DNA from 2 places in the Leisingera thetidis genome. Region 2 is predicted to be linked to the other one. Evidence: riboswitches for the same ligand, from Rfam matches in the RefSeq annotation. Region 2 holds a riboswitch; the other holds the start of a gene.
The links. Region 2 has a riboswitch for thiamine pyrophosphate ahead of thiC (phosphomethylpyrimidine synthase ThiC). Riboswitches for the same ligand answer to the same signal wherever they lie in the genome.

Region 1 (15,641 bases), 1.4 Mb from region 2:
CTGCATTGATGATCGGCAAGACGCGAAAAGCTGCGCTGGCAGCGTAAAGTTGAGAGCTGCGCCTGCCTTGGGGGAGCAGGCAGGCGCAGCCCGGCCAAATGGCCGGGCAAGAGGTCCCAAGACGGGCTACCCCAGATACGCCTTCAACGCAGGCGGCGGGTTATCCAGCAGCTCCGCCGTCTTTTGCGGCGGGTGCGCCTTGCCCTCTGCCACCAGCACCACCAGGCCCGCAATCCGGCGGGCATCATCCGGATCGTGGCTGACCATCAGCACGGTGGCACCGCTTTCGCTGGCCAGTTCCGCCACCAGATCCAGCATCTCCGCTTTCAGTGCAGGTCCCAGCGCGGCAAAGGGTTCATCCAGAAGCAGGACTTCCCGCCCCTGCACCAGCACCCGCGCCAAAGCCACCCGGCTCTGCTGCCCGCCAGACAGCGCCGCAGGCTTGCGGGCGCCCATTCCATTCAGGCCCACACGCTCCAGAGCATCCGCCACCCGGCGCCAGTCCGCCTCCGCCAGCCGCAGATTGGCACTCACTCCCAGCGCAACATTCTGTGCCACGGTCAGATGCGGAAACAGGTTGCCGTCCTGAAACAGCATCGCAATCGGCCTCTTGCCCGGCTGCAGGCCGCTCAGATCCGCACCATTCAAGCTGATCCGTCCGCGTGCGAGCGGCAAAAATCCGGCAACGGCCTCAACCAGTGTCGACTTCCCGGCACCTGAAGGCCCGATCACCGCCACACAGGCACCCGGCGCTATCTCCAGATCGGCCTCCACGGCAAAGCCGCCATTCATGATCCGGCAATTCTCAAGCCTCAGCATGCCAGCGCCCTCCGCGGTCCAGGATCCAGAACACCCCCATCGAGAGCATCAGCAAGACCAGCGCCGCACCCGCCGCCGCCTCCATCCGGTAGGCTCCCATCAGCCGGTAGATCTGCAAGGGCAGCGTCGCGAACTCCGGATCCGCAAACAGCGCTACCACGCCCAGATCCCCCATCGACAAGGCCGCCGCCAACCCGGCAGCAAACCCGGTCTGCGCCCGCATCCGGGGCAAGTAGACCCGGCGGACAAAGGCCCAGCCCTGCATGTCCAGCGACAGCGACAGGCGCCCGTAGCGCCGCAGCACGTCCCGTGCCCGCGGCACCAGGATGCGCATGGCAAAAGGCAGCGCCATCACCGCATTGACCAGCGCTGTTACCGGCAGTGCCAGCGCAAACGGGTCGGCAATGGGATAGATCAGAATGAACAGCCCGGTGCCGATCACCAGCGGCGAGGCCGCCAACCCCAGAATCCCCGACAGCTCGGTCACGCCGCTCCGCCCCGCAGCAACTGCAGCCGCCATCGGCAGGGCCAGCATCAGCAGAATGGCTGTGCTGAGCGCCGCCACCAGAATGGAATTCCCTGCGGCCTGCCAGACGGACGCATTCAACGATGCGGCACCGGGCAGCCCGGCCAGCACGATCGCCGCCAGCGGCAGCAGCAGAAAGGCGCCGGAAAGGACAATCCAAAAGCAGTCCATGCTGCGCGCCAATGCACCCTGCCCGTCCCAGCGCCGCACCGCGCGGTCAAGGCCGGCGCCAAAGCCCTCTCCTGACGACACCCGCAGCGCCACCAATGCGGCGGCACCAGTCAGAAGCAGCTGCATCCCGGACAACAGCGCAGCGCGGCCAAGATCGAAATCAAACCGGAACGCCTGATAGATGGCGAGCTCAATGGTGGTGGCCCTCGGCCCGCCGCCCAGGGTCAGCGCCACAGCAAAGCTGGACAGGCTGATGGCAAAGACAACGGCCAGAGCCCCGGGCGCCACCCGCCGCAGCATTGGCCCTTCCAAGAGCCGCCACATCGCCAGCGGCCCGGCATCCAGTTGTGCCGCCTGTCGGAAACGCTCTGCCGGAATTTCCTGCCACCCCTGGAGGAACAGCCGGGTCGCCAGCGGCAGATTGAAGAAAACATGCGCCAGCACCACCCCGTGCAATCCGTAAATCTGCACCGGCTCCAGCCCGAAAAGGCCAAGCAAACCGCTCAGCCAGCCGGCCCGGCCAAACACCGCCAGCAAGCCAAGGATTGCCACGATGACCGGAAGAATGAAAGGCGCACCGAGCAGGGCAACCAGCAGCGTCCGCCCCGGAAACCGCTGCCGGGCCAATGCACGAGCAACCGGCACCGCCAACCCGACGCTCAACAGCGCCGACAGGCAGGCTTGTGTCAGCGTGAACTGCAGCGCGGCCCAATCGCTGGCGGCGAGGCCGGTTCCGGCCTCTGCCCTGAACGCCACAGCGCCAAGGGTCCCCAGAATCAGCGCCGCCACTAGCAGGGCCGCGCTGACCCCGGAAAACGCGCTTAATGGCTGAGCGCGTCCAGCCATTCGCCCAGCGCCGCCTCCCGCACGTCTGCCGCTTCAGTCTCATCCAGCAACAGGGATTTTTCCGGCGCGATCAGGGTGCCGAAACCTTCCGGAAGGCCCGCTGCCGGGGTCACTGCCGGGTACATCCAATTGGTGGTCGGAATGATCGACTGGAAGGCATCCGACACCATGAAGGCCAGGAACTGGTCTGCCAGCTCCGGCTGGTCGCTGGCCGCCAGCTTGCCGGCCACTTCCACCTGCATGTAATGGCCCTCGTCAAAGGCGGCGGCCGCCTTGGAGCTGTCTTCCTCAGCAATCAGGTGGTACGCAGGCGAGGTGGTGTAAGAGAGGACCATGTCGGCCTCGCCTTCCAGGAACATGCCGTAGGCCTCCGACCAGCCCTTGGTCACAGTGACGACATTATCAGACAGGCCTCGCCAGATCTCCGGCGCTTCGTCGCCATAGGCCGCCTTGACCCACAGCAGCAGGCCCAGGCCCGGGGTCGAGGAACGCGGATCCTGAATCACAATTTTCTGGTCGCTGGCGGCCAGCGCCCTGAAGTCCGCAGGCGCAGCTGCATCGGCGTTGTGGACAAAGGCAAAATAACCCCAGTCATAGGGCACAAAAGTCGCGTCATTCCATTCAACCGGCAGCGCAAAGTCGGCGCTGACCGAGTGATCCGCAAACAGACCGGTTTCCTTGGCCGCCGCGGTCAGGTTGGTGTCGAGGCCCAGAACGACGTCAGCATCCGAGCGTTCTCCTTCCAGCTTGACCCGCGCCAGCAGCGCCGCGCCGTCGCCGGTGCCCACCAGTTTCAGATCGCAGCCGCAGACTTCTTCAAAGGCTTTTTCCACCGCCGGGCCGGGACCCCAGTCGGATACGAAGCTGTCATAGGTGTAAACGATCAGTTCGGACGTTTCGGCAAAAGCTGCCGATGCGCCGAGCAGTCCCGCTGCAAATGCAAGATGTTTCATGCCATCCTCCTTTGCGGCTTTGGGCAAGGGTGGAGGCTGTCCAGTACCTTCCCTCCGCCGGTGTGATCCGGTTCAGGTTCAACGGGTGTCATCTCAGCGCTGCCGCGCACCCCGAGGTGGCGCGGACATTATGCCTCAGGCGCAGCAAACACAAGCCAAACTCAAAACATGGCCTATGGCTTCGGCAAACCCGACCGCTGCCGGCAAAGATCCCCTGTTCATCTGGCTGAAAAAATCCCGGGGGAGCCGCTGCAAACGGTTGGGGCAGCGCCCCCGGCCCGGTCCGCCGCACAGGAATCCTCTTGAGGGACAGGCCCCTGCCCGCTAAGCACGTCCCGCAAAGGAGACCGCGCCGCATGTCGATGAACAGCTTTGGACACCTCTTCCGCGTCACCACCTGGGGCGAGAGCCACGGGCCCGCACTTGGCGCCACCGTGGACGGCTGCCCGCCCAACGTGCCGCTGGAGCCGGAGATGCTGCAGCAGTGGCTCGACAAGCGCCGCCCCGGCCAGAACAAGAACACCACCCAGCGCAATGAGCCGGATGCGGTGAAGATCCTGTCGGGCGTGTTCGACGGCATGTCCACCGGCACCCCGATCCAGCTGATGATCGAGAATACCGACCAGCGGTCCAAGGATTACGGCGAGATCTCGCAAACCTTCCGCCCGGGCCATGCCGACATCACCTATTTCCAGAAATACGGCAACCGCGACTACCGCGGCGGCGGGCGTTCCTCGGCGCGTGAAACCGCAGCGCGGGTGGCTGCGGGCGGTGTTGCACGTGAAGCAATCAGGGCACTGGTGCCGGAGCTGGAGATCAAGGGCTACATGACCCGGATGGGGGAGCTGGAGATCGACCGCAGCAGGTTCGACTGGGACGCGATCGACCAGAATGATTTCTGGATACCCGATGCGGGCGCCGTGCAGGAGTGGGAAGACTACCTGCAAGGCCTGCGCAAGGCGCATGACTCGGTTGGCGCCGTGGTCGAGGTTGTGGCCCGCGGCGTCCCCGCCGGTATCGGCGCGCCTGTCTATGGCAAGCTGGACACCGATCTGGCCGCCGCGATGATGTCGATCAACGCGGTGAAGGGCGTCGAGATCGGCGAGGGCATGAATGCCGCATGGCTGAAAGGCTCGGAAAATGCCGATGAGATCTTCATGGGCGACGACGGGGTAGAGTATTCCTCCAACCACGCCGGCGGCATCCTCGGCGGGATTTCCACCGGCCAGGACGTGGTGGTGCGCTTTGCCGTCAAGCCGACGTCGTCGATCCTCACCCCGCGCAAGTCGATCCGCAAGGACGGCTCCGCCATCGAGGTGATCACCAAGGGCCGCCACGACCCCTGCGTCGGCATCCGCGCGGTGCCTGTGGCCGAGGCAATGATGGCCTGCGTGATCCTGGACCACCTGCTGCTGCACCGCGGCCAGATTGGCGAAAACCAGGGCCGGATCGGCTGAGGAGCAGGCTCTGATAAGGGCGTATTTCCTAATATTGCCAGCCGCGTCTGCCCCAGGTCAGGCAAAAGACGTCACGCATGCTCGCCTGCACATTGGCTGTGGTCTCCCAGCGCGGTCAGCACCTTGCAGCAGCCGCCGTTGCCGCCGTCGCATAGTTGGCTGATCCGCTCCAGTTCCGCCGCCAGCTGTTCCAGTTTGCGGATGCGCGCGCGGACATTGGCCAGCTGACTGCGGGCAATCCGGTCAGCCTCGGCACAATCATTGCCCAAGTTGCCGTCCAGCCCCATAAGCGCCCTGATGTCCTCCAGCGAAAACCCGAGATCGCGCGCGTGTTTGATGAAGCCCAGCGCATCAATGCCATCCTGCCCGTAACGGCGCTGGTTGCCGGCATTGCGGCCCGGCTCCGGCAGCAGACCGATCTCCTCGTAGTAGCGGATGGTCGGGACCTTGACCCCGGTGGCCTTGGACAACTGGCCGATGGAAAACATGCGCAAGACCTCTTGATGCTCTAGTGACTAGAGGCCTTACATTGATCCCGAATCAGGAATGAGGACAAGAGCAATGGCAGGCTGCTGCAACCACAACGCCCGGTTTGACGGGGTATCTGCGGACTACAAACGCAGGCTTTGGCTGGTGATCGCCATCAACGCAGGCATGTTCGCGGTGGAAATGGGCGCGGGCCAGCTATCCGGCAGCCAGGCGCTGAAGGCGGACGCGCTGGACTTTCTGGGCGATGCGCTGACTTATGGTATCTCGCTGGCAGTGATCGGTGCCACCCTGCGCACCCGGGCGCTAGCGGCACTGGGCAAGGGCATCAGCCTGCTGCTGATGGGGCTATGGGTGTTCGGCTCCACCGCTTATCAGGTGTTCTACGTCGGTGTGCCGCAGGCGCATATCATGGGCGTGATCGGCTTCATGGCGCTGGCGGCCAACCTGATCTCGGTGCTGATCCTGGCACGCTACAAGGACGGCGATGCCAACGTGCGCTCGGTCTGGCTGTGTTCGCGCAATGATGCGATCGGCAATGTGGCGGTGATGTTTGCGGCGCTGGGAGTCTGGGGTACGGGCACCGGTTGGCCGGACCTGATTGTGGCGGGGATCATGGCCGGGCTTTTCCTCAGTTCTGCCTTCCAGATCCTGGTGCAAGCGGTCCGTGAAAGACGCGAGGAAGAGACGCGCACAGCGGCTCATCAGCACTGAGGGCATAGAGATCCCTTAAACAAACAGCCCTGCGTATTCTTCGCGCAGGGCTTTCTTCTGCACTTTGCCCATAGTGTTGCGCGGCAGCGCGTCCAGCAGGATGATTTCCTTGGGCTGCTTGAACTTGGCCAGGTGGCCGGAAAGCGCCGCTTTGATGGCCTCGCCACTGGTGCCCTTTCCTTCCGGCACCACCACGGCCACCACGCCCTCGCCGAAGTCGGGATGCGGCACGCCGATCACCGCGCATTCCAGCACGCCAGGCAGATCGTCGATCAGGCTTTCCACTTCCTTGGGATAGACGTTGAAGCCGCCAGTGATGATCAGGTCCTTCTCTCGCCCGACGATCGTGACGTATCCATCCGCATCGGTTTTCGCCATATCACCGGTGACGAACCAGCCATCCGGCCTCAGCTCCTCGGCGGTTTTCTCCGGCATCTGCCAGTATCCCTTGAATACATTCGGCCCGCGCACCTCCAGCACACCAATGTCCCCTGGCGGCACTTCGGCACGGTCCAGCATCACCCGCGCCTCCACTCCTGGCAGCGGAACACCGACCGTGCCGGCCCGGCGGTCTCCATCGTAGGGGTTCGACGTGCTCATATTGGTTTCGGTCATCCCGTAGCGTTCCAGAATGCGGTGGCCAGTACGCGCCTCCCATTGCTCATGGGTGTCCACCAGCAAGGGCGCAGAACCGGAAATGAACAGACGCATATTCGCTGCACGCTCCCGGGTCAGCCGCTCTTCCGCCAGCAAGCGAGTGTAGAAGGTCGGCACCCCCATCAGCGCAGTGGCCGAGGGCATGGCTTCCAGGATGGCATCCGCATCAAAGCCCGGCAGAAACACCACCTGGGCGCCTGCAAACAGCGCCACATTGGTTGCCACAAACAGCCCGTGGGTGTGGAAGATCGGCAGCGCATGGATCAGCACGTCGTCCTTGGTGAACCGCCAATAGTCCCGCAAAGTCAGCGAATTGGAGGCCAGATTGTCATGGCTTAGCATCGCGCCTTTTGAGCGGCCGGTGGTGCCGGAGGTGTAAAGGATCGCCGCCAGATCACCCGCCTGCCGAGAAACAGGTTCAAACCCCGACTGGCCATCCGACAGATCACGCAAGGATCCCTGCCCCGCCGCATCCAGTGTCAGCACCTCCGCCTTCCCTGAGATGGCACTGATCTCCGCCAGCCGTGCAGGATCGCAGACCACCACCCGGGGCGTTGCGTCGCCCACAAAATAAGCAACCTCCGGCCCGGTATAGGCAGTGTTCAAGGGCAGGAAGATACCGCCGGCCATCACCGTGCCCAGGTAAGCTTCAATTGCCTGAATGGTTTTCTGAACCTGAAACGCCACCCGGTCTCCCGGCTGCACGCCTTGGCCCGCCAGCGCCGCCGCCATCCGCTCTGCCCCCGCAAACAGCGCGCCAAAGGTCACCGTGCCGCCGCCGGGAAGCCGGGCAAAGACATCCACCTCGCGCCCCAGGGAGGATTCGCGCAACTGGCGGATCAGGTGATTGGCGTCATACATTGGCGGACTCCTTGTTCTGGCGGCGCCATTTGCGCGCCTCGGCCCGCCGAAATCAAGCCATTGATCTTTGCGGCGCTTGGGCGCAGGGTCGCGCCATGGCGAAATCCTTAACATCGCATCGGCCTGTGCTGGCGGTCCTGCTGAAAGTGACCGCCATCGCGCTGTTCACCGCGCTGTCCGGGATCATCAAAGCCACTTCTGAAACTGTGCCTGCGGGGGAGGCAGTGTTCTTCCGCTCCTTCTTTGCGATCCCGGTTATCGTGGCGTGGCTGGCCGCGCGCGGAGAGCTGCGGCACGGGCTGATCACCAAGAAACCGATGTTTCACGTGTGGCGCGGGCTGGTCGGCACTTCGGCGATGGGCATGACCTTCATGGGACTGGCGCTGCTGCCGCTGCCCGAAGTCACCGCTATTGGCTATGCGACACCGATCTTTACCCTGATCCTGGCAGCAATGTTCCTGGGGGAAACCATCCGGCTGGTGCGGATATCGGCGGTGGCCATCGGGCTTCTGGGGGTGCTGATCATGATCTGGCCGCGGCTGGGCGGCGATCTGGAAAATGGCGCGATGCTGGGCGTGCTGCTTGTGGTCGGCGCTACGGTCGCCCGAGGATTCGTGCAGATCCACATCCGCCGCATGGTGCAGTCCGAGCACACCGCAGCGATCGTATTCTACTTCTCGCTGACCGCGTCCGGGCTGGCGCTGTTGACCGCGCCTTTCGGCTGGGTGATGCCAGATCCGCAAACGGCCGCGCTGCTGATCAGTGCCGGGCTGGTCGGCGGTGTGGCCCAGATCCTGGTTACCTCGTCCTACCGGTTTGCCCCGGCCTCGATGCTGGCGCCTTATGACTACGCCTCGATGATCTTTGCAATCATCATCGGTTACGTCTGGTTCGATGAATGGCCGACACTGGTGATGCTGGCGGGTGCTGCGCTGGTGATTGCCGGCAATGTACTGGTGATTTGGCGCGAGCACCGGCTCGGCCTGCGGCGCGGCAAGGCGAAGCCGCTGATTGACCCGAAGGGTGGATAAACAGGCTCTAACTGGACCACAAGCCCGCAATCATCGCGCCAAGCGCCACCACATGGATCAGCATGATCGCCCTGTCGTTCCACAGAACCCCAACCAGGAACCAGCCAGTGAGTCCGGCCAGGAACATATATATGTTCCAAGGATGCAGCCCCCAAGCAGTCGCGGAATAGCCGAGGATCTGGATGATCGACGCGGCCCATTTCAGAACGAAGGCCGGGTTGACCGCGACAGCGCCTGGCAGGGTCCGGACATCAGACTGCACGGGTCAGTCCCCCGTCCACGCGGATGTTCTGGCCAGTGGTATAGGCGGCATCATCCGAGGCCAGATAGGCAATCAGCGCCGAAACCTCGCGCGCAGAGCCGTAGCGCCCCATCGGGATGCGCGCCTTGCGGTCTTCGGTTTCGGGCAGGCTGTCGATAAAGCCCGGCAGCACGTTGTTCATCCGCACGCCTTGGGCCGCGAATTTGTCAGCAAACAGCTTGGTAAAGCTGGCAAGCCCGGCCCGGAACACACCAGAGGTAGGAAACAGCGGATCCGGCTCAAACACCGCAAATGTGGAGATGTTGATGATCGCCCCCTTGCCCTGCGCCGCCATGACCGGCGCCACCAGCCGGGTGGGGCGGATCACGTTCATAAGGTAGTATTCCATTCCCAGATGCCAGTCGTCATCGCTGATTTCCATGATGTCGCCTTTGGGTCCGTGACCCGCGGAATTGACCAGAACGTCGATCCGCCCCATCGGTCCATCGCCTTGTCCACCAGCGCCTGCAGGTCCATTTGCTCTTGGTTAGAGCCGGTATACCCCACCCCGCCCAGTTCCTGCGCCAGGGCCTCGCCTTTGCCCGAGGAGGAGAGGATGGCGACCTCATACCCTTGTTCATGAAGGTGGCGGGCGGCTTCCGCGCCCATGCCGCTGCCTGCAGCGGTGAAAAGTGCGACTTTGGTCATCTGCATACTCCTTTGCTTGCTCCCAGGATGGCGGACAAGGGCGCGCTTGACCAATCATGTCTCATCGCGCCAGACTGCAGAAAAACTACTGGCTAGGATCTGATGCGCCTGCCCAACCTCAATGCATTGCGAATGTTCGATGCCGCCGCCCGCCATCTGAATTTCGGCCGCGCGGCAGAGGAACTGCACCTGACCCAAGGCGCAGTGGCTCAGCAAGTGCGCCGGCTGGAGGCGGATCTGGGGCACAAGCTGTTCCACCGCCACGCACGCGGGCTGACACTGACCGATACCGGGCGCAGCTACCACACGCCGGTGAGCCAAGCGCTGGCGCTGATCCGCGGGGCAACAGACAAGCTGGCACCGGCGGTACAGCGGGTGACGCTGTCGGTGCCGCCCTCCTTTGCATCGAAATGGCTGGTGCCGAGGCTGCCGGAGTTCGAGGCCGCACATCCCGATATCGACCTGCGGGTGGTGGCAGAGGAGAGCCTGACAGATTTCAAGCGGGACGGCATCGACATTGCCATCCGCCAAGGCAGCAAGCCGCAGGACAGCGGGCTGAATTCTGTTCTGCTGTCGCTGGTGGACCTGGTGGCTGTGGCCCGGCCGGATTCGGCTCTAACACGGGACAAAACCTTGGAACTGGCAGACCTGGCCCGGCACACACTGATCCAGGACGGGCACAGGCACTGGGACCTTCTGCTGCGGCAGGAGGGGCTCACAGCAGTCGGTCGGGTCCTGCAATTCAACCAGACAGCGCTGGCGATGGATGCGGCCGTGAACGGCCAGGGTATCGCACTGGTGCCGCGCATATTCCTGGGCAGCCAGCCGCTGGAGATCCTGTGGCAGGCGCCGCGGCTGGAGGATCAGGGGTTTTACGTGCTGTGGCCCAGCGCACAGGGCCGGTCCAAGGCAGTGGTGGACTGGCTGCTGCGCCAATAGAGCTCAGACGGAGGGCCGTTTCAGTTTCTTCCGGCGCGCTGAGCGAGATCTCCGCCACTGCAACAGCCCCATTCAGCCACTAAAAGACCGCATCCACCCGGCAAAACCAAAGACAATAAGCTCCGCCAGGAAAGCGAGGCCGGCAATCAGGTCGACGGTCAGAAGAAGCTTGCAGGGCAGCACCCGGATCAGGCCGAGGTGGTGGCCGGTCAGCACCGTCAGAGTAAAGGCGGCGATGCCGGTCCCCACCAGCAGCCAAAACGCCAATGATTGCTTCCACCCAGGCCCAGCAGGCAGGACAATCCCATCAGGGCGATGGCCACGGGCAGTCGAGACAGGCATGGATGGTGCGGGCCACAAAACAGAGAGGCTTGGTCAGGCCCTTGCAACTGAGGGCATCTAGACCGCGGTTCGCAGTAATGGCCCCAGAACGGCTTGCTCAGACCGGACAGTGAATTTCCGGTCCTCCCGTAAATCCTGCAAATCGTTAAAACGAAGGAGGGCGCAGCCGTTCAGGCAGTCTTGTACAGCTGCCGGTAGGCCGATGGTAACATGCCCACCTGATTGCGGAACACGCGGGAAAAAGCCGCCTCGGAGGCATAGCGGTACGCCCGCCAGCACCGGGCAGCTTGACCTTCAACGCTCAAGACAGGCGCGGATCGCCTGGCCAAACAGCACCTCCGACAGCTTCAGCGCAATCAGGTCACCGCCAATACAGGCGGCGGCTCAGGTCATAATAACCCACATAGGCAATGCTCAGGTCCAGCGCATACCCGTTCCGCCATTGCGGGCACCAGCGCGCAGCTTGCCCCGGAATGGTTAATAAGCCATTTGCCAAACCAGGGAGCAGTACCGGGAAAAGTGCAGGGAATAGAGATCGGCCGCTATCCGCAGTGACAATCAGATGGCAACTCCTGCAAAGAAAACCCCCGCACGAAGGCGGGGGTTTTCAATCCAGTAAGGAAAGTAAGGGCGTTCGCTTACGAGCGGACCAGCTTTTCGTAGTCCTCGGCGATCTCGCGGGTCAGAGCGCCGACTTCGAACTTGTAGGGGCCGATTTCGCCGACCGGGGTCACCTCGGCGGCGGTGCCGGTTAGCCAGCACTGCTCGAACTCTTCCATCTCTTCCGGCATGATGTGGCGTTCGTGCACGGTGATGCCCTTGTCCTTGAGCATGCCGATCACGGTCTGGCGGGTGATGCCGTTCAAAAAGCAATCCGGCAGCGGAGTGTGAACCTCGCCCCCCTTCACAAAGAAGATGTTGGCACCGGTGGCCTCGGCCACATAGCCGCGGTAATCCATGAACAGCGCGTCCGAGCAGCCCTGCGCCGCCGCCTTGTGCTTGGAGATGGTGCAGATCATGTAAAGTCCGGCGGCTTTGGCGTGGACCGGAATGGTTTCCGGCGACGGGCGTTTCCACTCGGCAATCGCCAATTTGGCGCCCTGCATCTTGGCATCGCCGTAATAGGCGCCCCAGCCCCAGACTGCGACCGCCATCCGCACCGGGTTGGCGGCCGAAGCCACCCCCATGTCCTCGCCCGAACCCCGCCACACCAGCGCCCGCACATAGGCGTCCTGCAGGCCGGAGGCTTTCAGCGCCTCTTCCTTGGCTGCCTCGATCTGCTCCACCGTGTAGGGCATCGGCATGTCCAGCGCCTCGGCCGAGGCGATCAGGCGCACGGAATGCTCGCGGCTTTTGAAGATCTTGCCGTTGTAGGCGCGTTCCCCTTCGAACACCGAGGAAGCATAATGCATCGCATGGGTCAGGATATGCACCTTGGCATCCCGCCAATCGACCAGCTCCCCATCCATCCAGATCACACCGTCGCGGTCGTCATAACCTGCCATGCCGCACCCTCCTGAAACTCTGCGGGATTTCCATTTATTGCGCCAATTATGACCGGAGCGGACATAATATTGCGTCAAAGCTGCGATTCGATACATCTTCACCCTTGGAATGTCAACAACACTGACATAAACTGGCCGCCAGGACAGACGAGGGGGCACCAAATGCCTGAAGGCCGGACAGGGCAGGGATACGGCGGTGAAAGCCTGCTGTTTCTGACCGATGAGCAGCTGCGCCAGGGGATTGAGGCAATGTTTTTTGCCTACCGCGGCTTTACCGCCGATCCGGACCGGATCCTGGCAGAACTGTCCTATGGCCGGGCGCATCACCGGGCGATCCACTTCATCAACCGCTCGCCCGGCACAACAGTCAACAACCTCCTCAGCATTCTGGGAGTCACGAAACAGTCGCTGAACCGGGTGCTGCGCACGCTGATCGGCGACGGTCTGGTGGAAAGCAAGGTCGGCGAGCTGGACAAGCGCGAGCGGCATCTCTACCTGACCGATCAGGGCGCAGCGCTGGAGGCGACCCTGTCGGACGCCCAGCGCGCCCGGATGCGGGCGGCCTACAAGGATGCCGGCCCCGAGGCAGTGCAGGGCTTCAAGAAGGTGCTAGAGGCGATGATGGATGCCGACATGCGCCGCGCCTATGCCAAGCTGAGGGAAACCGGTGCATGAGCACGAACGATGCCCATCTGCTGATTGTGGATGATGACGAGCGCATCCGCGGCCTGCTGAAGAAGTTCCTGATGCGTTCCGGGTTTCTGGTGACTGCGGCGCGCGATGCCGCCCATGCCCGCCGGGTGCTGGCGGGACTGGAATTCGACCTGATCATCATGGATGTGATGATGCCTGGAGAAGACGGCATTTCACTGACCACCTCTTTGCGCGAAACCATGACCACCCCGATCCTGCTGCTGACCGCCAAGGGTGACACTGAGGACAGGATCGCCGGGCTGGAGGCCGGCGCGGATGACTACCTGCCCAAGCCCTTTGAGCCCAAGGAGCTTCTGCTGCGGGTCAATGCGATCCTGCGCAGGATGCCAGACACCGTGGCGCAGGAAAGCGCCCCAAAGGTTCTGCACCTGGGTGCCATCCGCTATGACATCGAACGCGGCGAAATGTGGCAGGGCGATGAGCTGATCCGCCTCACCGGCACTGAAAGCCAGCTGATGAAGATCTTCTCGACCCAGCCCGGCGAGCCGGTCTCCCGCACCAAGCTGGTCGAGGATCTGGGCCGCGACCGTGGCCAGGCGCAGGAACGGGCGGTGGATGTGCAGATCACCCGCCTGCGCCGCAAGATAGAACCGAACCCGAAACAGCCGCAATACCTGCAGACGGTGCGCGGCGCGGGCTATATGCTGGCGCCGGACTGAGCTGACAGGCCGGGAGCCGCTGTGCGGCGGTTTCAAGCCTCCGGCAGGGATATTTTCAGCCAGATGAACAGGGGATCTTTATGGCAACCGCTTTGATTACCCACGCAGACTGCTTGTCTCACGTGACACCGGACGGACACCCCGAACAGGTCGCACGCCTGGAACACATCCTGCACGCGCTGGAGCCCTTGGACCTGAAACGGGTCACCGCACCGATGGCCGCCGAAGATGACATCCTGCGCATCCACCCGGCCTCCTATCTCGCAGATCTGCGCAAGGCCTCCCCGGCCGAGGGCTGGGTCCAGATCGATGGCGACACCTTCATGTCCCCCGGCTCGCTGGATGCGGCCTTCCGCGCGGCCGGCGCGGTGGTGCGCGGCGTCGATATGGTGCTGGGCGGCGACGTGCAGAACGCCTTTGCCGCGGTCCGCCCGCCGGGGCACCACGCCGAGACCGATACCGCCATGGGCTTCTGCCTGTTCGGCAATGCGGCGCTCGCGGCCAAACACGCGCTGGACCATCACGGCCTGAGCCGCGTCGCAGTGGTGGATTTCGACGTGCATCACGGCAACGGCACCCAGGACCTGCTGTGGGACGAGCCGCGCGCCCTGGTGATCACCAGCCAGCAGATGCCGCTGTGGCCCGGATCGGGCCGCCCGGAAGAGGACGGTGCCCACGGTAATATCCTCAACATGCCGCTGGCGCCGGGGTCGGGCCGGGCGGAAATGCAGTCTGCCTATGAAACCCAGGCCTTTCCCCGCCTGCGCGCCTTCAAGCCGGAGCTGGTCATCATCTCTGCCGGCTTTGACGCCCATCAGGACGACCCGCTCGCCAGCCTGAACTGGGCCACCGCGGATTTCGCCTGGATCACCGCGGAACTGTGCAAACTCGCAAGTGAGCTCTGCGGGGGCCGTATCGTCTCGACTTTGGAAGGCGGATATGATCTGAACGCGCTGGCCGCCGCAACGCGCGCGCATGTGGAAGAATTGATGAAGGCACCGGCATGACTGAGACCCCCGTAGACCAGATGAGCTTTGAACAGGCGATGCGCGAGCTGGAAGGCGTGGTGGACCAGCTGGAACGCGGCGACGTGGCGCTTGACGCCTCGATTGCGCTCTATGAACGGGGCGCAGCCCTGAAGAAACGCTGCGAGGATGAGCTGAAGCGCGCCGAGGAAAAGGTCGCCGCCATCTCGCTGGATGCCAACGGCACCCCGACAGGCACCCAGCCGCTGGACGCCGGATAAGCCATGAGTGCCGAAGCCGAAGCCCGAACACGCCCCTTTGATGATGCGCTGAAGGACGCACAGGCCCGCATCCGCGCACATATGGAAATGCGGCTGGCGGGCAGCGACGATCTGCACGCCGCCATGCGTTATGCCGTTTCCGGCGGCAAGATGCTGCGCGGCTTCCTGGTGCTGGAGAGCGCCCGGTTGCATAGCGTGCCACAGGGGGCCGCCATCGAGGCCGCGCTCGCCATCGAATGCATCCACGCCTATTCATTGGTGCATGACGACCTGCCCTGCATGGACGACGACGACCTGCGCCGCGGCCAGCCCACCCTGCACCGGAAATGGGATGAGGCGATGGCGGTTCTGGCCGGCGACAGCCTGCAAAGTTTTGCCTTTGAATTGCTGGCGGACCCCAAGGTCGGCCCGCATGCACTGTCCCTGATCCGCGGTCTGGCGCAATCCTCCGGCAAGGACGGCATGGTCTCGGGCCAGATGCTGGACATCGCTGCGGAAACCGCCGCCGGGCCGCTGACGCTGGACCAGATCACCCGGCTGCAAGGCCGCAAGACCGGCTGCCTGATCGAATGGTCCGCCACCGCCGGCGCGGTGCTGGCGGGCAGCGATTCCGCCCCGCTGCGGCAATACGCACGGGCCTTGGGCCTTGCCTTCCAGATTGCCGACGACATCTTGGATGTGGAAGGCGATGCCGCAAAGGTTGGCAAGGCCGTGCGCAAGGATGCCGATGCCGGCAAGGCAACCTTTGTCTCGCTGCTGGGGCTGG
Region 2 (15,641 bases):
CCAGCCGCGCCACCGTGCGCAAAATCCTGCGCGATTGCGATCCGGTGCAGGTGCGCTGGTCCGGGCTGGTTGAACGGATCCGGCAGGCTGTGCCCGAAATGCCTGTCACGGTCTGGTGCTACGAGGACCTGCCCATGATCTGGGGGCAGGTGTTGCGGGATCTGGGCGGGATGGAGATGACCGCGCCGGTCAAGGGCGGGCTGGACCTGCTGGAGGCCCTGATGCAGCCTGCCGGGATGGCGCGCCTGCGCTCGTATCTTGCGGCGCATCCGGAGATGCCGGAGATCCACAGGCGCCGGGTCTATGCCGCGTTCCTCGAAAAATTCGCGCGCCTGGACGCGCTGGAGGAGGAGCTGGATCTGCCCGGCTGGACCGGGGCGCTGGTGGAGGAGATGAGCGAGATCTACGAGGAAGATCTCTATACTGTCCAGCGGATGCCCGGCGTTGCGCTGATCGCGCCTTAGGGCAGGCAGCCCTCCTTTCCTGCCACCGGCAGCCCCTGACGGGCGGGCAGGCCCGGGCGCGGGCCTATTGCAAGGGCTGGCCGTTGCGGCCGAATGCCAGGCTTTCGGTGCTGAGGTCGTCATAGGTGAGCTCCACCGCGACCTGCCGGATCGAGCCCAGCGGATAGCTGCGGTAGGGCAGGCCGTCTTCCTCCTTGATCATGTTGGGAAAGCCCTCCTCCAGGTGGCAGTCCGGCAGCGGCCAGATTTCCGGCGCATTGCCGTTCACCCCCAGCTTGACCTGTGCCAGCCCGCAGCGCCAGGACCACAGATGGGTCACGTACAGCAGATCCTGGCCATTGAACTCGCGCACATGGATCCAGTTGGCCCGGGTCGCCGCCAGGATCGGCTTGACTTCCACCGCGGTGGTAAAAAGGCCTGCCGGCTGCTGCGGCTCTGCCGTCAGCGTTCCGGCCAGCGGGGGTTCGGCCAATGCGGATCCGGCCAGTGCGGATCCGGCCGGGGCGGGTGCGGCAGCTGCCGCGGTGTCCGGCGCATTGGCCGCCGGGCCGGGCTGCGCTGCGGCGGCAAGAACGGCCAGAATCACGTCAATCATCTTCATATCTCCCCGGTTCGCGCCCCGTGTATCACGGATCCGCATGAATTCGCCTGCAGGCCGGTTGCGCGGCCTCCTGCAGGCCTGTAGCTACTCTATCAGGCAGATCTATCCGCCCGGAAGAGACGGAAAACGGGGAAAACCATGGCAAATGCCCCCTTCAACGTGATGATCGTCGGCCAGGCGGGCCGGCTGCAGTATGAAGCCGTGCTGTTTGCCGCCTCGCTGCGCCATTGCTCGCCCGGGTTTGCCGGACGGCTGTTTGTGGCGGTGCCGCAGCCCGGGCCGCTGTGGCAGAAGGACCCCGGCATCCGCAACCAGGAGGTGCTGCAGGCACTGGCGGATCTGGGCGCGGAAACTCTGCCGTTTGAGAGCAAGGTCTTTGGCGCTGCCTATCCCTATGGCAACAAGATCGAAGCGCTGCAGGCCCTGCCCAAGGGCGAGCCGTTTGTGTTCTTCGACACCGATACGCTGATCACCGGCGAGCTGGAGGATGTGCCGTTTGATTTCTCCCGCCCCTCGGCCTCCCTGCGGGTGGAGGGCAGCTGGCCCAAGCCGACGCTATACGGGCCGGGCTACAGCGGGATCTGGCAGTCGCTGTACAGCCGCTTCGGCCTCGATTTCCTGTCCAGCTTGGACCTCAGCCAGCCGGATGAGCATTGGAAGCGGTACCTGTATTTCAATGCCGGCTTCTTTTACGGCGCCTGCCCGCGGGCTTTTGGCAAGCGGTTCCTGGTCTATGCGCAATCGGTCAGGAACGATCCGCCGCCGGAGCTGGTCTGCCAGTCGCTGGATCCCTGGCTGGACCAGATCGTGCTGCCGCTGGTGATCCATTCCTTCGGCGGCGGCCGGGATGCGCTGCCGCCTGGGTATCTGGACGGGGAGACCAGCTGCCACTACCGGCTGTTCCCGCTGCTCTATGCGCGCGAAAGCGACCGGGTGGTGGATCGGCTGCACGAAGTGGCCGCGCCGAACCGGATCAAAAAGGTGCTGAAGGCCTATGAGCCGGCAAAGCGCATGGTCTATCAGGGCCGCGGCGAGAAGGTGCGGGCGCTGTTCGACCGCGGAAACCTGCCCCGGCGCGAGCAGGCGATCCGCAACAGGATCAAATCCGAAGGCTTCTGGATGCGCTGACGCCGTCCGCTCTCAGGCCCGGACCGCACGCTCGATGCTGCGTGCGAATTGCAGGAGCCGCGCATCCGAGCCCTTGGGGCCGGTGATATGCAGCCCTGCCGGCATCCCGTCCGAGGAATGGCCGAACGGGATCGAGACCGAGGGCAGTTCCATTGGCGGCGTCAGCGTCACCGTGCGCCAGTCTTCGGTGATCTCTGCGTCGCGCAGATCGGCCGAGAAGGGCAGCCCGGTGGCTGTGGGCCATAGTGCAAAGTCATAACGCTCGAAAAAGGCGGCAACATCCGTCCAGACCCGGGCGCGGGTCTTCTGATAGGCGATCAGCTCCGCCAGGCTGCGCCCTTCCGCCTGGGCGCAGGCGGTGCGGAAGCTTTCGCCTGCCAGCGCCATGTCCGGCTCCAGCGCCGCCCGGATCTGCAGCGCGCATTGGCCGCGGATGATGGCGCCATGCGCCAGCAGCGGCGTCAGGGCCGGGGCGTCCTCCGCCACCTGCCAGCCCAGCTCCCGGCACAGCAGCTCAACCGGTGCAATCGCCGCCTGCACCGACGGGTCCACGCCGGCGCCGAAGGGGGACAGCGACAGGGACACCCGGCCGGACCCCGGCGCAGGGGCCTGCTCAAGGCCGGCAAGGTTTGGCAGCTCCTGCCAGAAGCCCAGCGGCTGGCTGGCGGCATTGCCCTGCATCACCTCCAGCATCAGCACCAGATCGCGCACTGTCCGCGCCATTGGCCCCGGCACCGACAGCCCGTCAAACGGCGCCGGATTCGGCGCATAGGGGATCAGGCCGGAGGTCGGCCGGCAGCCGACGACACCGCACCAGGCGGCGGGCGTGCGGGTGCTGCCGCCAAGATCGGAGCCGTCGGCCAGCGCCACCATGCCCGCCGCCAGCGCTGCGGCCGCACCGCCGGAACTGCCGGCCACGCTTTTCTCCGGGTTCAGCGGGTTGCGGGTGGTGCCGGAAACCAGGTTGCTGGTCTGGCCGGAAAGTGTGAATTCCGGCGTGCTGCTCTTGCCGGTGATCACCGCGCCGGCCGTCCGTAGCCGCGCCACATGCAGCGCGTCAAAATCCGGCACGTGTTTTTCAAAGCTTCGGGATCCCCAGGTGGTGCGCAGGCCCTTGGTCTCGAAGCAGTCCTTGATGGCCAGCGGCAGCCCGTGCAGCGGGCCGGCAAAGCGGCCTTCTGCCGCCATTGCATCCAGTTCCGCCGCCCGCGCCTCTGCCGCCTGCCAATCCAGGGTGACAAACGCGTTGACGGTGCCTTCCCGCGCCTCGGTCTGCGCCTTGTGCGCCGCCAGCACTTCGCGGGCGCTCAGGCTGCGGGCGCGCAGCAGGGCGGCCATATCCTCGGCGGTGAGCGCGGTGATGTCAGTCATGCGGCAGGTCTCCCGGACATTGGCGTGAGCGGCTGCCGTGAAACTAGGGAGGCGCGGTGGCGGGCTCCGTTCTGAAACCGGCCTCAAAACTGTCCGTCAGCGACCTCGCGCGACTCAGCGGCGCAGCCAGCGGTGCACGGACGCCTTGCCCCTGCGGCAGGCTTCCTCCAGCCCGGCCCCCTGCGCCAGAAAACAGGCGATGGCGGTGGCCAGGCTGCAGCCGGTGCCGCGTTTCGAAACCGCCAGTCGCGGTGCCGCAAAAGGGAGAACTGCACCATCCGCCGTGAACAGCAGATCAATGCTCTCGGCACCTGTGCCGTGGCCGCCCTTGACCAGCACCGCCTGCACGCCCTGCGCCAGCAGTGCGGCGGCCTGCGCTTCGGTGCCGCCCCGCACTCCGGACAGCGTCTCCAGCTCCGCCAGGTTCGGGGTGGCCAGCAGCGCCCGCCGCAGCAAGGCGTCAAAACCCTCTGCCTCCATCAGCGTGCCGCCGGAACTCGCCTTCAGCACCGGGTCCAGCACGATCGGCAGATCTTCAGGCAGCGCGGCGGCTACCGCTTCGGCCACTGCAGCAGAGCCGAGCATCCCGATCTTCGCGGCGCCGGGGGCGGGCGGTGCCGCCAAGGCGGCGCGCGCCTGCTGTGCAACGGCCCGAGGCTGGCAAGGATAAACGGCCAGCACAGCGGCATCGGTCTGCACCGTCACTGCAGTGACAACCGGGCGGGCCGTCACACCCAGCTTTGCCGCCATCGCGGTATCGCGCGTAATCCCCGCGCCGCCGCTGCTATCGGTGCCGCCAATCGCCAGGACCGCAGTCATGCGCCGCCCCCGGCGGCCAGCAGCGCAAGGTTGCCATAGCCCGCCTGCTGCAGATCGCGGGCCGCCGCCCAGGCGCGCAGCCCGGTACGGCAGCACAGCACAATCCGGCCACTGTGCGGCAGCCCCGCCGCCGCCAGATCCGCCCGCGCAATCCGCCGCGCATTGGGGGTGGGCAAACGGGGGGCTTCGGCGGCATCGCGCAGCTCGATCACCGTGTCCCGGTCTGAAAGATGAGCAGCTGCAACAAAGGGCAGGGCGTCTTCGGGCTCTTCCGCATCATCAAAACGGAAGCTGCTGGCCTGCAGTTGGTCCAGCCGGAAAACAAACAGCTGCCCCCGCGGCGACGGCTGATGATTCAGCAGCGCCTTCAAGGCCAGCTGCGCCTGCAAGGCACCGATCAGGCCCACGGCCGGCCCCATCACGCCGGCAGTGGCGCAGGTCGCGGCTTGCGCGGGCAGGTCCGGGAACACCGCGCGCAGCGAAGGCCCGCCGCCGCAGAACCCCCCGGCATAGCCCGATTGCCCCAGCGCCGAAGCCGAGATCAGGGTTTTGCCCTGCCGCAGGCATTCGTCCGACAGGGTATAGGACACCGCAAAACTGTCCGCCGCATCCACCACCAGATCGGCCCTGGCCACCATCTCGACCGCATTGGCGGCATCCAGACGGCGCACCATTGCAGTAACCTGCAGGTCCGGATTTGCCGCCAGCAGGTGCCGCCGGGCGCTCTCCGCCTTGGGCAGGCCAATATCTTCCATGGCGTAAAGCACCTGCCGGTGCAGGTTGCTCTCCTCCACCCTGTCAGCATCCATCACGGTGATCCGGCCCACGCCGGCGCCGCCCAGATACTGCAGCACCGGGCAGCCCAATCCCCCGGCGCCGACCACCAGCACATGCGACCGGGCCAGCCTTGCCTGCCCTTCGGCGCCGACTTCCGGCAGGATCGTCTGGCGGGCGTAGCGGCTCATGTCCGGCAGGCCTCCACCCATTCGCGGGTGCGGGCCTCGGGGTCGTCCGCCAGCTGGATGTCTGTCACCACCGCCGCACTGTCGGCGCCCGCGGCAAAGACACCGGGCAGCCGCTCCGGTGTCAGCCCGCCGATGGCCACCAGCGGCGTGTCGCCGGCCATCTGCTTCCAGCGGCTGACCCGCTCCAGCCCCTGCGGCCCCCATTTCATCTTCTTCAGAAGCGTCGGGTAGACCGGCCCCAGAGCCACGTATTCCGGCCCGAAGGACAGCGCGCGCTCCAGCTCGCTTTCGTCATGGGTCGACAGGCCGAACCGCACCCCCTTGCGGCGCAGGGCGGCAAAATCCGCGGTGTCCATGTCCTCTTGCCCGAGGTGGACAAAATTGCAGTTCAGATCCAGCGCCGCCTGCCAGTGGTCGTTCACCACCAGCTGCGCATCATGCACAGCGCAGAAATCGCGGGCACGGGCAATCTGCCGCCGCATCTCGGTTACAGACTCATCCTTGATGCGCAGCTGCACCAGCTTGACCCCATGCGGCACCAGCAGCTCCAGCCGGCCGACATGACCGGTGATCAGGTAGAAACGTTCCATCATGCAAGCTCCGCCAATCCCAGCACCGGGGTCGAGGGCACCGCCATGTCGCGCGGCTCCATCGGATCGGCCTCAAAGCCCTGGCGTCCGGCCTCGACGGCGGCCGCCATCGCGCGGGCCATCCCCACGGGGTCGCCTGCCTTGGCCACGGCGGTATTCAGCAGCACCGCGTCCATCCCCAACTCCATCGCCTGCGCCGCATCCGAGGGCCGCCCGATGCCGGCATCGACGATCAGCGGCACCCCGGGGAAATGCGCACGCATTGCCCGCAGCGCATCCGGGTTGCGCAAGCCCTGGCCCGAGCCGATCGGCGCCCCCCAGGGCATCAGCAGCTCGCAGCCCGCCTCCAGCAGCTTGCCGCCCACAACCAGATCATCGGTGGTGTAGGGGAAGACCTGGAAGCCTTCATCGCTCAGGATCCGCGCCGCTTCCACCAGCCCGAACACATCCGGCTGCAGAGTGTCGGCATGGCCGATCACCTCCAGTTTGATCCAGGGCGTATCAAACAGCTCGCGCGCCATATGGGCGGTGGTCACCGCCTCCTGCACCGAATGGCAGCCGGCCGTATTGGGCAGGATCCGGCAGCCGCTCTGCCGCAGCCCGTCCCAGAAGCCGGCACCGGAGCCATCGGCGGTCTCGCGGCGCAGGGACACGGTGAGAATCCCGGTGCCGCTGGATTTCACAGCTTCCGCCAAAATGGCAGGCGACGGATACTGCGCGGTGCCCAGCAGCAGCCGCGAGGCGATCTCTGTTCCGTAGAATTGCATCTCAGCCTCCCTGCATCGGCGCCAGCACTTCCAGCCGGTCGCCCTCGGCCAGCGGGGTTTCGGCCCGTTTGCCGCGCGCCACGAATGCGCCATTCACGGCGGTGGCGACGGCGGGGCTGGCGAACCCCAGTTCGATCAAGGCGGCATCCAACGTATTGCTGGTGATCTCATGCGGTTGTGCATTCACGGTGATCTGCATGGTTATGGTCCTGACAAAGTTGCGCGGCGAGTTCCTTGGCGAGGGCAGGGGCCAGGAGGAAGCCGTGGCGGTAAAGCCCGTTCACATGGGTGGTGTCGCCGCGGTGGGTAAGCCGCGGCACATTGTCGGCATAGGCGGGGCGAAGACCGGCACCGGTCTCGATCACGCTGGCCTCGCCCAGCCCGGGATGCAGGGCAAAGGCGGCGCTCAGCAGTTCCAGCAGCGAGCGCACGGTGATCGGCCGCCAGGAGCTGCTTTCGACCATGGTGGCGCCGATCATGTAGATGCCGCCGCCGCGCGGCACCAGATAGACGGGAATGCGCGGGTGCAGCAGGCGGAGGGTCCGGGTGATCTCCACATCCGGCGCCTCGATCACCGCCATTTCGCCGCGCACCGGGCGCAGCCCCGGGAGGCCGGCTGCCATGCCGCGGCAATCGACATCCACCTGATCCGGGGCCGGGGTGCCATAGCGGATCTGCACGCCTAGGTTCTGCACTGCGCGGGCAAGGTCGCGCAGCGCGCGGCGCGGATCGAGATGGGCTTCCTCCGCAAAGAACAGCCCCTTCTGGAACCGCCCGGCAAGGGATGGTTCCAGCGCCGCGATCTCATCTGCACCTACCGTGCGGTGGCTGGCGGTACGGCGGGCAAAACGGGTGAGCTCGGCGGCGTCGCGCGGCGGCGCCACCACCAGCGTGCCGCGCTTGACCACGTTGGTCACCTGCTCCCACCAGGCGATGGCCCCGGCGCCCAGCCGCACCACCTGCGGATCGGCGGTTTCTCCCTCGCACCAGGGCGCGAGCATGCCGCCCGCGAACCAGGAACAGGGGTTGTCGTCCGGAGCCTCCCCGGTCTCATAGATGGTCACCGCCAGACCCCTGCGGGCCAGCTCATAGGCGCTGGCGAGGCCGGCCACGCCGGCCCCGGCAATGGTGATCATTCCGCCGGCTCCGCAGCCTCGGCCGCAGGCACATACAGCTCGCCGCCCTCGCGGAACTTGGCGGCCATCGCCTCCATGCCCTCTTTCTGCGCCTCGGCGCGGATGTCGTGGCTGATCCGCATCGAACAGAACTTCGGCCCGCACATGGAGCAGAAATGTGCCACCTTATGGGCCTGCTTGGGCAGGGTCTGGTCGTGGAACTCGCGCGCGGTCTCCGGGTCCAGCGACAGGTTGAACTGATCTTCCCAGCGGAACTCGAACCGGGCGCGGGACAGCGCATCGTCGCGGCGCTGCGCCCCCGGCAGACCCTTGGCTAGGTCGGCTGCATGGGCCGCGATCTTGTAGGTGATCACCCCGGTTTTCACGTCATCGCGGTCGGGCAGGCCCAGGTGCTCCTTGGGGGTGACGTAACACAGCATCGCGCAGCCGAACCAGCCGATCATCGCCGCCCCGATACCGCTGGTGATGTGGTCATAGCCCGGCGCGATGTCGGTGGTCAGCGGCCCAAGCGTGTAGAACGGCGCTTCGTGGCAGCACTCCAGCTGCTTGTCCATGTTTTCCTTGATCTTGTGCATGGCGACATGGCCCGGCCCTTCGATCATCACCTGGCAATCCTTGGCCCAGGCGATCCTGGTCAGCTCGCCCAGGGTTTCCAGCTCGGCAAACTGCGCCTCGTCGTTGGCGTCGGCGATGGAGCCGGGACGCAGGCCGTCGCCCAGCGAGAAGCTGACATCATACTGGCGGCAGATGTCGCAGATTTCCTCGAAATGCTCGTAGAGGAACGATTCCTTGTGGTGATGCAGGCACCACTTGGCCATGATCGAGCCGCCGCGCGACACGATGCCGGTCACCCGGTTCACCGTCATCGGCACCATGTGCAGCCGCACGCCAGCATGGATGGTGAAGTAATCCACGCCCTGTTCCGCTTGCTCGATCAGCGTGTCGCGGAACACTTCCCAGGTCAGGTCCTCGGCGATGCCATTGACCTTTTCCAGCGCCTGGTAGATCGGCACGGTGCCGATCGGCACGGGAGAGTTGCGCACGATCCATTCGCGGGTGTTGTGGATGTTGCGGCCTGTCGACAGGTCCATCACCGTGTCAGCACCCCAGCGGATCGCCCAGACCAGCTTGTCGACTTCCTCTTCCATCGAGGAGGTGACGGCGGAGGTGCCCATGTTGGCGTTGATCTTCACCAGGAAGTTGCGGCCGATGATCATCGGCTCGATTTCCGGGTGGTTGATGTTGGCCGGGATGATGGCGCGGCCTGCGGCAATCTCGGACCGCACGAATTCCGGCGTCACGTAGTCGGGGATGTTGGCGCCGAAGTCGTTGCCGTCGCGTTTGCCGTGGCAGGGCGACAGCTCGCGCAGCTGGTTCTCGCGGATCGCGACGTATTCCATCTCGGGCGTAATGATGCCGGCGCGGGCATAGGCCAGCTGGGTCGGCGCGGCGCCGTTCTTGCCGCGCAAGGGGGCGGGCTTCACCGGGAATTCCGGCACCAGCCGGTCGCCCTCGACAAAGCCGTTGTCCTCCGGCTTCACATCGCGGCCCTGGTATTCCTCAACATCGCCGCGGGCAAGGATCCAGTCGCGGCGCAAGCCCGGCAGGCCCTGGCGGATGTCGGTCAGCACCTCCGGGTCGGTGTAGGGGCCGGAGCTGTCATAGACCGGCAGCGGCGCTTCGCCTGCGGTGGGGTGGGTGGAGATTTCCCGCATCGGCACGCGGATGTCCTTGTGGACCTCGCCTGCGACATAGATCTTGCGCGACGCGGGCAGGGCGCCCACCGTGACTTTGGGTGTGATCTTGGGGTTGGGGACGTTCATTTTGGTGCTCCTCAAAGCCGTAAACTCAGAAAAGACACCAGATGAGTTTTGGCTGGGAAACCGGCAGGCGCAAGGGGCCTGCTTGACCGGAAAGCGCCCGCTTCAAACGGTTGCCCCCAAGGGGAGCAATGGACGCTCCTAGCTTCCTACGCCAGTGTCAACTGGGTCAGGTTCAAAGGGTCGCGCCGCCGGTACGGGTTGCCCCGCACCTGAACGCCTCTCAGTCCCTTGGGCGGGACTCCCCTGCGTAGCCATAGGGCTAGGGGAGGCGCAGGGGGTGCGTCAACCGGAATCTTTGTAGATTATTTTTTGGCGTTAAGATCAGTTTGATACTGGCCTTATCGGCGGCATTTCCGCGCAAATCGCTGCATTGCAGCTTTGGTGCTTGATCGGGGGCGGGTGAATTATCTATAAAATCGGCAACGCCATCCGCGCATGGCCGACAGGTATACGAGAACAGGAGACAGCATGCTGGACGCTGCACCCATCCGCACCGACTGGACCCGCGAGGAAGCGGAAGAGATTTACAACAAGCCTTTCATGGACTTGCTGTTTCAGGCGCACTCTGTGCACCGGCAGTATTTCGATCCCAACCAGGTGCAGAAATCCAAGCTCCTCAGCATCAAGACCGGCGGCTGCGCCGAAGACTGCGCCTATTGCTCTCAGTCGGCGCGCAACGGCGCGCAGCTGTCGGCCTCCAAGCTGATCGAGGTGCAGCGGGTGATCGCCGAGGCAAAGAAAGCCAAGGAAGGCGGCGCCACCCGCTACTGCATGGGCGCCGCCTGGCGCTCGCCCAAGGACCGCGACATGGCGGCGCTGGAGGCGATGGTGCAGGGGGTCAAGGATCTGGGCATGGAAACCTGCATGACGCTCGGCATGCTGGACGAGGAACAGGTGTTCCGCCTGCGCGATGCCGGCCTCGACTACTACAACCACAACATCGACACGTCCGAGCGCTACTACTCCGAGATCATCACTACCCGCACCTTCGCGGATCGGATCGACACCCTGAACCGGGTGCGCGAGGCAGGCATCAAGGTCTGCTCCGGCGGCATCGTCGGCATGGGTGAGAAACAGCTGGACCGCATCGATATGATGCTGGCGCTTGCCACGCTGGAGGCGCATCCGGATTCGGTGCCGGTCAACATGCTGATCCCGATCGCCGACACGCCGCTCGCCAATGTCGAAAAACTGGATCCGATCGAATTCGTCCGTTCCGTGGCTCTGGCCCGCATCCTGATGCCGAAGTCCCATGTGCGCCTGTCCGCTGGCCGCACTGACATGTCGGACGAGATGCAGGCGATGTGCTTCTTTGCCGGTGCCAACTCGATCTTTGTCGGCGACACCCTGCTGACCGCGGACAACCCGGAAGAGGACAAGGACCAGCAGCTGTTCGACCGTCTGGGCATCACCGCGATGGCCGTGGGCTGCGACGGCAGCCGCTGATGGCGGGCGCCTTCCCCAGGCATGAAATATCGCTGGAAGCGCTGCGCAGCCGCGGGCGCTACCGGCAGCTGATGCCGCGGGACGGGCATGACTTTGCCTCCAACGACTATCTGGGGCTGGCGGGCAGCGATGTGCTGCGCGCCGCTGCCGCGGACGCGCTTGCGCGCGGCGTGCCGGTGGGCGCGGGCGGCTCGCGCCTCTTGCGCGGCAATGACGCGGAACACCAGCGGCTGGAGGCCGAGGCGGCGGCGTTCTTCGGCACCGAAGCGGCTCTGTTCATGGGCGGCGGCTTCAACGCCAATCAGGCGATCTTCTCCGCCCTGCCGCAGCAGGGGGATCTGGTGCTTTATGACGCGCTGATCCACGCCAGCACCCATGACGGGATGCGGCTGGGCCGGGCTGACACCCGCAGCTTTGCCCATGGTGACGCGAAGGATGCGGCGCGGGTGCTGCAGGGCTGGCGCACGTCCGGCGGCACGGGGCAGGTCTGGATCGCGGTAGAGGCGGTCTATTCGATGGACGGCGATCTGGCGCCATTGGCGCCGCTGATGGCGCTGGCCGATGCGGAGGGCGCCGTGCTGGTGGTGGACGAGGCGCATTCCTCAGGCGTGTTCGGCGATCTGGGCCGGGGGCTGGCGCACGGGATCGCGCACCGCCCCAACGTATTGTCCCTGCACACCTGCGGCAAGGCGCTGGGCGTTTCCGGCGCGCTGATCTGCGGCCAGCGGGTGCTGATCGAAACGCTGATCAACAAGGCGCGCGGGTTTATCTTTGCGACCGCTCCGTCGCCGCTGAATGCGGCGCTGGTGAGGGCGGCGCTGCGCGAGCTGCAGGACAATCCGGCCCGGCGCGAACAGGCGTGGGAGGGGATCAGCCACGCACAAGCCGAGGCCGGGCGCCTGTGCGGGCTGGACGGCTTTCACAGCCAGATCCTGCCGGTGGTGATCGGCGATGACAAGCGCACGATGGCGCTGGCCTCCCGGATGCAGGGCCACGGCTATGACATCCGCGGCATCCGCCCGCCGACGGTGCCGCGCGGCACCTCGCGGCTGCGGCTGTCTGTTACTTTGAATACAGGGCTGGAGGTCATCACCGCGATGTTCACCGACCTCGCCCGGGAAATGGAGGCAAGGACATGAGCGCGCTGATCGTGACCGGGACCGATACAGGCATCGGCAAGACCATCTTCTCCGCAGGACTGGTGCAGGCGCTGGACGCGACCTACTGGAAGCCGGTGCAATCGGGGCTGGAGGAGGAGACCGACAGCCAGATCGTCTCGCGCCTGTCCGGCCGCCCGGCGCTGCCCGAAGGGTACTTGCTGAAACTGCCCGCCTCGCCGCATCTGTCGGCCGAGGCCGAAGGGGTGGAGATCGACCCGGAGACGCTGGAGCTGCCGCAAGTGGAGGGCGTGCTGGTGGCCGAGGGCGCCGGCGGCCTGATGGTGCCCCTGAACCGCAGGGAACTGTATCTGGATCTCTTTGCCCGCTGGGACAAGCCGGTGATCCTGTGCGCGCGCACCCAGCTGGGAACGATCAATCACACACTCCTGTCGCTGAAGGCGCTGCGCGATGCGGGCTGCGCGGTGGTCGGCGTGGTCTTCATCGGCAACCCGGAGCCGGAGGTGGAGGAGACCATCTGCCAGTTCGCCCATGTGGCGCATCTGGGGCGGCTGCCGTATATCGAAGCGCTGCGGATCGCGTCCGGCTCCGGCAGCGACAGCGGCACTCCGCAGCCGCGCAGGGAATCGGAAGCCCTGGCCGAGGCCTTTGCCGAAAACATCCATCTCGACCTGATCCGGGAGGCGCTGGCATGAGCGCATCCGGCCTCACCCAGCTGGAGTTCGACCAGCAGCACCTCTGGCACCCTTACACCAATGTGGCCAAGCCCGGCCCGACCTTTGTGGTGAAGGAGAGCGAGGGCGTGCATATCACGCTGGACGACGGCACAAGGCTGATCGACGCCATGTCGTCGTGGTGGTGCATGATGCACGGCCACAGGAACCCGGCGATCACCAAGGCGATTCATGACCAGCTAGACACCCTTCCGCATGTGATGTTCGGCGGGCTGACCCATGATCCGGCCATCGACCTGGGCCGCAAGCTGCTGGAGATCACGCCGGACAGCCTGCGCCGCATCTTCTACTGCGACTCGGGATCGGTCTCGGTCGAGGTGGCGATGAAAATGGCGGTGCAGTACCAGCATGCCATCGGCCAGCCGCAGCGGCAGCAGTTCGCCACCATCCGCTCCGGCTATCACGGCGACACCTGGAAGGCGATGAGCGTCTGCGACCCCGACACCGGCATGCACCACCTGTTCCAGGGCGCGCTGAGCGTGCAGCATTTCGTGTCCCGCCCGCCGGTCCGCATCCACGAGGGCTGGGTGGACGATCCGGCCCGGAACGGGCTGGGCGAGTTGCGCCGGGTGCTGGAAGCCAACGCGCAGAAGATCGCCGCCTTCATCCTGGAGCCCGTCGTGCAGGGCACCGGCGGCATGTATTTCTACCACCCTGAATACCTCAATCAGGCCCGCGCCCTGTGCGACGAGCTGGGCATCCTGCTGATCTTTGACGAGATCGCCACCGGCTTCGGCCGCACGGGGGAGCTGTTCGCCACCGGGTTCTGCAGCGTCGAGCCGGATATCATCTGTCTCGGCAAGGGGCTGACCGGCGGCCATATCTCATTCGCCTGCACCATGACCAATGACCGCGTGGCGGAGGGCATCGGCGGCGGCAATCCCGGCCTGTTCATGCACGGCCCGACCTACATGGGCAACCCGCTGGCCTGCGCCGCGGCCAAGGCCTCGCTGGATCTGCTGACCGGGCAGGACTGGCGCGGCACGGTGGCGGCGATCGGGGAGCAGATGGCGGCGGAGCTGGCCCCGGCACGCGATCTGCCCAATGTCCGGGATGTGCGGGTTCTGGGCGCCATCGGGGTGATCGAGATGAAGCACCGGGTCTCGGCCGATGAGGCGCATGCCCGCGCGCATGAGATGGGCGTGTTCCTGCGCCCCTTCGGCTGCAACATCTACACGATGCCGCCGTTCATCACCTCGCCGGATCAGCTGAGCGAAATCACCGCAGGCATGCTGCGGCTGGCGCGGGAGCTGTAAGAATGGACTTCCGCTGGCTCAAACAGGACAGCGCATCCGAGGCCATCGTGGTCTTCGGGGGCTGGGCCGTGGGGCCGGAGGTGTTCCGGCACCTGGCCGGGCCGCAGGACGTGCTGTTTGCCGGCGATTACACCGGTTTGAACGCCGAACTGCCGGATCTGTCCGGCTATGAGCGCGTGCGCTTGCTGGCCTGGTCCTTTGGCGTGGCGGCCTATGCCCACTGGCAGCAGGGGCGCCCTGATCCGTTCCAGCGCAAGGCGGCGGTGAATGGCAGCCTGCAGCCGGTGAACCGCGGCGCGGGCATCCCGCCTGCGGTCTTCCGCCGGACAATGGAAACACTGAGCCCGGACGCATTCCAGCAGTTTCTGGCCCGTGTCTTCGGCGCTCCGCAGGAAACGGAGATGCTGGATGTGGAGGCGCGCCGGACCGAGCTGCTGGCGGTGGAGCAGCGCGGGGACGCGCCGCGGATGCGGTTCGACCGGGTCTGGATCAGCTCCGGCGACAAGATCTTTCCGCCGGCAAACCTGACCCGTGCCTGGGCGGGGCAGAATGTCTCTTATATCGAGGCGCCGCATGCGCCGTTTGACCGGTTCGCGGATTGGGAGGCACTGTTCTGATGAAAGACATGGCGTTTCCGCACATTCGGCCTCACCCGGACCAGGGCCGCATCCGCCAGAGTTTCCGCCGCGGGCTGGACAGCTATCACCGCAGCGCTTCGGTGCAGGCGGATATTGCGGCACGGCTGGCCGGGATGCTGCAGGCGCAGGGGGCCCCCCGGCAGATCGGAGCGGCACTGGAATTCGGCTGCGGCACCGGCCATCTGACCCGGCAGCTGCTGCAGCGGTTTGAGACAGGCAGCCTGATCCTGAATGACCTGGTGCCGGAGGCGGCATGCGCATTGCGGGCCCTGGACGGCACGGTGCCCGCGCAGGCCCGGTTTGAACCCGGCCCGATCGAAACCCTGCCGCTGCCGCAGGATCTGGATCTGATCGCCTCGGCCTCGACCGTTCAATGGATCCCGGACCTGCCGGCGCTGACCGCGCGGCTGGCAGCGCGGCTGAAACCCGGCGGCTGGCTGGCACTTTCGGGCTTTGGCCGCGGCCAGTTCCGCGAGCTGGCGGCGCTGGGCTCGGCGGCGGCGGCGCCGAGCTACCTGGATGCCGCCGAGTGGCGGGCGGTGCTGCCGGAGAGCATGGAGATCCTTGCCATCGAACAGCGCCCGGCGGTGCTGGAATTCGGCACCGCGCTGGAGCTGCTGAAGCATCTGCGCCAGACCGGCGTGAACGGCCATGCCCAGCACAGCTGGAGCCGCAGGCGGCTGCGGGACTTCGAAGCGGCCTACCGGGCGCAGTTCGGCCGCGACGGGCGGCTGCCGCTGACCTATGACCCCGTGCTGCTGGCGGCGCGCAAGACCGGCTGACGG

Region 1: another riboswitch for thiamine pyrophosphate. It lies ahead of thiB (thiamine ABC transporter substrate binding subunit); the one in region 2 lies ahead of thiC (phosphomethylpyrimidine synthase ThiC).

What each region holds. Positions count from the first base shown of each region.
Region 1 is NZ_CP109787.1:4,085,032-4,100,672, forward strand. It holds gene OKQ63_RS19660 (6,7-dimethyl-8-ribityllumazine synthase) at 1-47, shown strand, start outside; gene OKQ63_RS19665 (thiamine ABC transporter ATP-binding protein) at 127-819, opposite strand; gene OKQ63_RS19670 (thiamine/thiamine pyrophosphate ABC transporter permease ThiP) at 806-2,362, opposite strand; gene thiB (thiamine ABC transporter substrate binding subunit) at 2,338-3,315, opposite strand; TPP riboswitch at 3,348-3,439, opposite strand; gene aroC (chorismate synthase) at 3,672-4,772, shown strand; gene OKQ63_RS19685 (MerR family transcriptional regulator) at 4,844-5,260, opposite strand; gene OKQ63_RS19690 (cation efflux transmembrane domain-containing protein) at 5,334-5,972, shown strand; gene OKQ63_RS19695 (malonate--CoA ligase) at 5,988-7,490, opposite strand; gene OKQ63_RS19700 (DMT family transporter) at 7,586-8,521, shown strand; gene OKQ63_RS19705 (DUF6552 family protein) at 8,529-8,783, opposite strand; partial or broken gene OKQ63_RS19710 (SDR family oxidoreductase) at 8,773-9,476, opposite strand; gene OKQ63_RS19715 (LysR substrate-binding domain-containing protein) at 9,573-10,409, shown strand; gene OKQ63_RS26175 (hypothetical protein) at 10,482-10,676, opposite strand; gene OKQ63_RS19725 (branched-chain amino acid aminotransferase) at 11,390-12,256, opposite strand; gene OKQ63_RS19730 (MarR family winged helix-turn-helix transcriptional regulator) at 12,419-12,931, shown strand; gene OKQ63_RS19735 (response regulator) at 12,928-13,629, shown strand; gene OKQ63_RS19740 (histone deacetylase family protein) at 13,710-14,636, shown strand; gene OKQ63_RS19745 (exodeoxyribonuclease VII small subunit) at 14,633-14,875, shown strand; gene OKQ63_RS19750 (polyprenyl synthetase family protein) at 14,879-15,641, shown strand, end outside.
Region 2 is NZ_CP109787.1:1,149,889-1,165,529, forward strand. It holds gene OKQ63_RS05485 (hypothetical protein) at 1-464, shown strand, start outside; gene OKQ63_RS05490 (hypothetical protein) at 529-1,059, opposite strand; gene OKQ63_RS05495 (GT-B fold glycosyltransferase domain-containing protein) at 1,204-2,193, shown strand; gene OKQ63_RS05500 (amidase) at 2,206-3,564, opposite strand; gene OKQ63_RS05505 (hydroxymethylpyrimidine/phosphomethylpyrimidine kinase) at 3,679-4,383, opposite strand; gene OKQ63_RS05510 (HesA/MoeB/ThiF family protein) at 4,380-5,348, opposite strand; gene OKQ63_RS05515 (thiamine phosphate synthase) at 5,345-5,938, opposite strand; gene OKQ63_RS05520 (thiazole synthase) at 5,938-6,705, opposite strand; gene thiS (sulfur carrier protein ThiS) at 6,707-6,904, opposite strand; gene OKQ63_RS05530 (FAD-dependent oxidoreductase) at 6,873-7,841, opposite strand; gene thiC (phosphomethylpyrimidine synthase ThiC) at 7,838-9,664, opposite strand; TPP riboswitch at 9,791-9,919, opposite strand; gene bioB (biotin synthase BioB) at 10,133-11,110, shown strand; gene OKQ63_RS05545 (8-amino-7-oxononanoate synthase) at 11,110-12,249, shown strand; gene bioD (dethiobiotin synthase) at 12,246-12,923, shown strand; gene bioA (adenosylmethionine--8-amino-7-oxononanoate transaminase) at 12,920-14,218, shown strand; gene OKQ63_RS05560 (pimeloyl-ACP methyl esterase BioG family protein) at 14,221-14,835, shown strand; gene bioC (malonyl-ACP O-methyltransferase BioC) at 14,835-15,638, shown strand.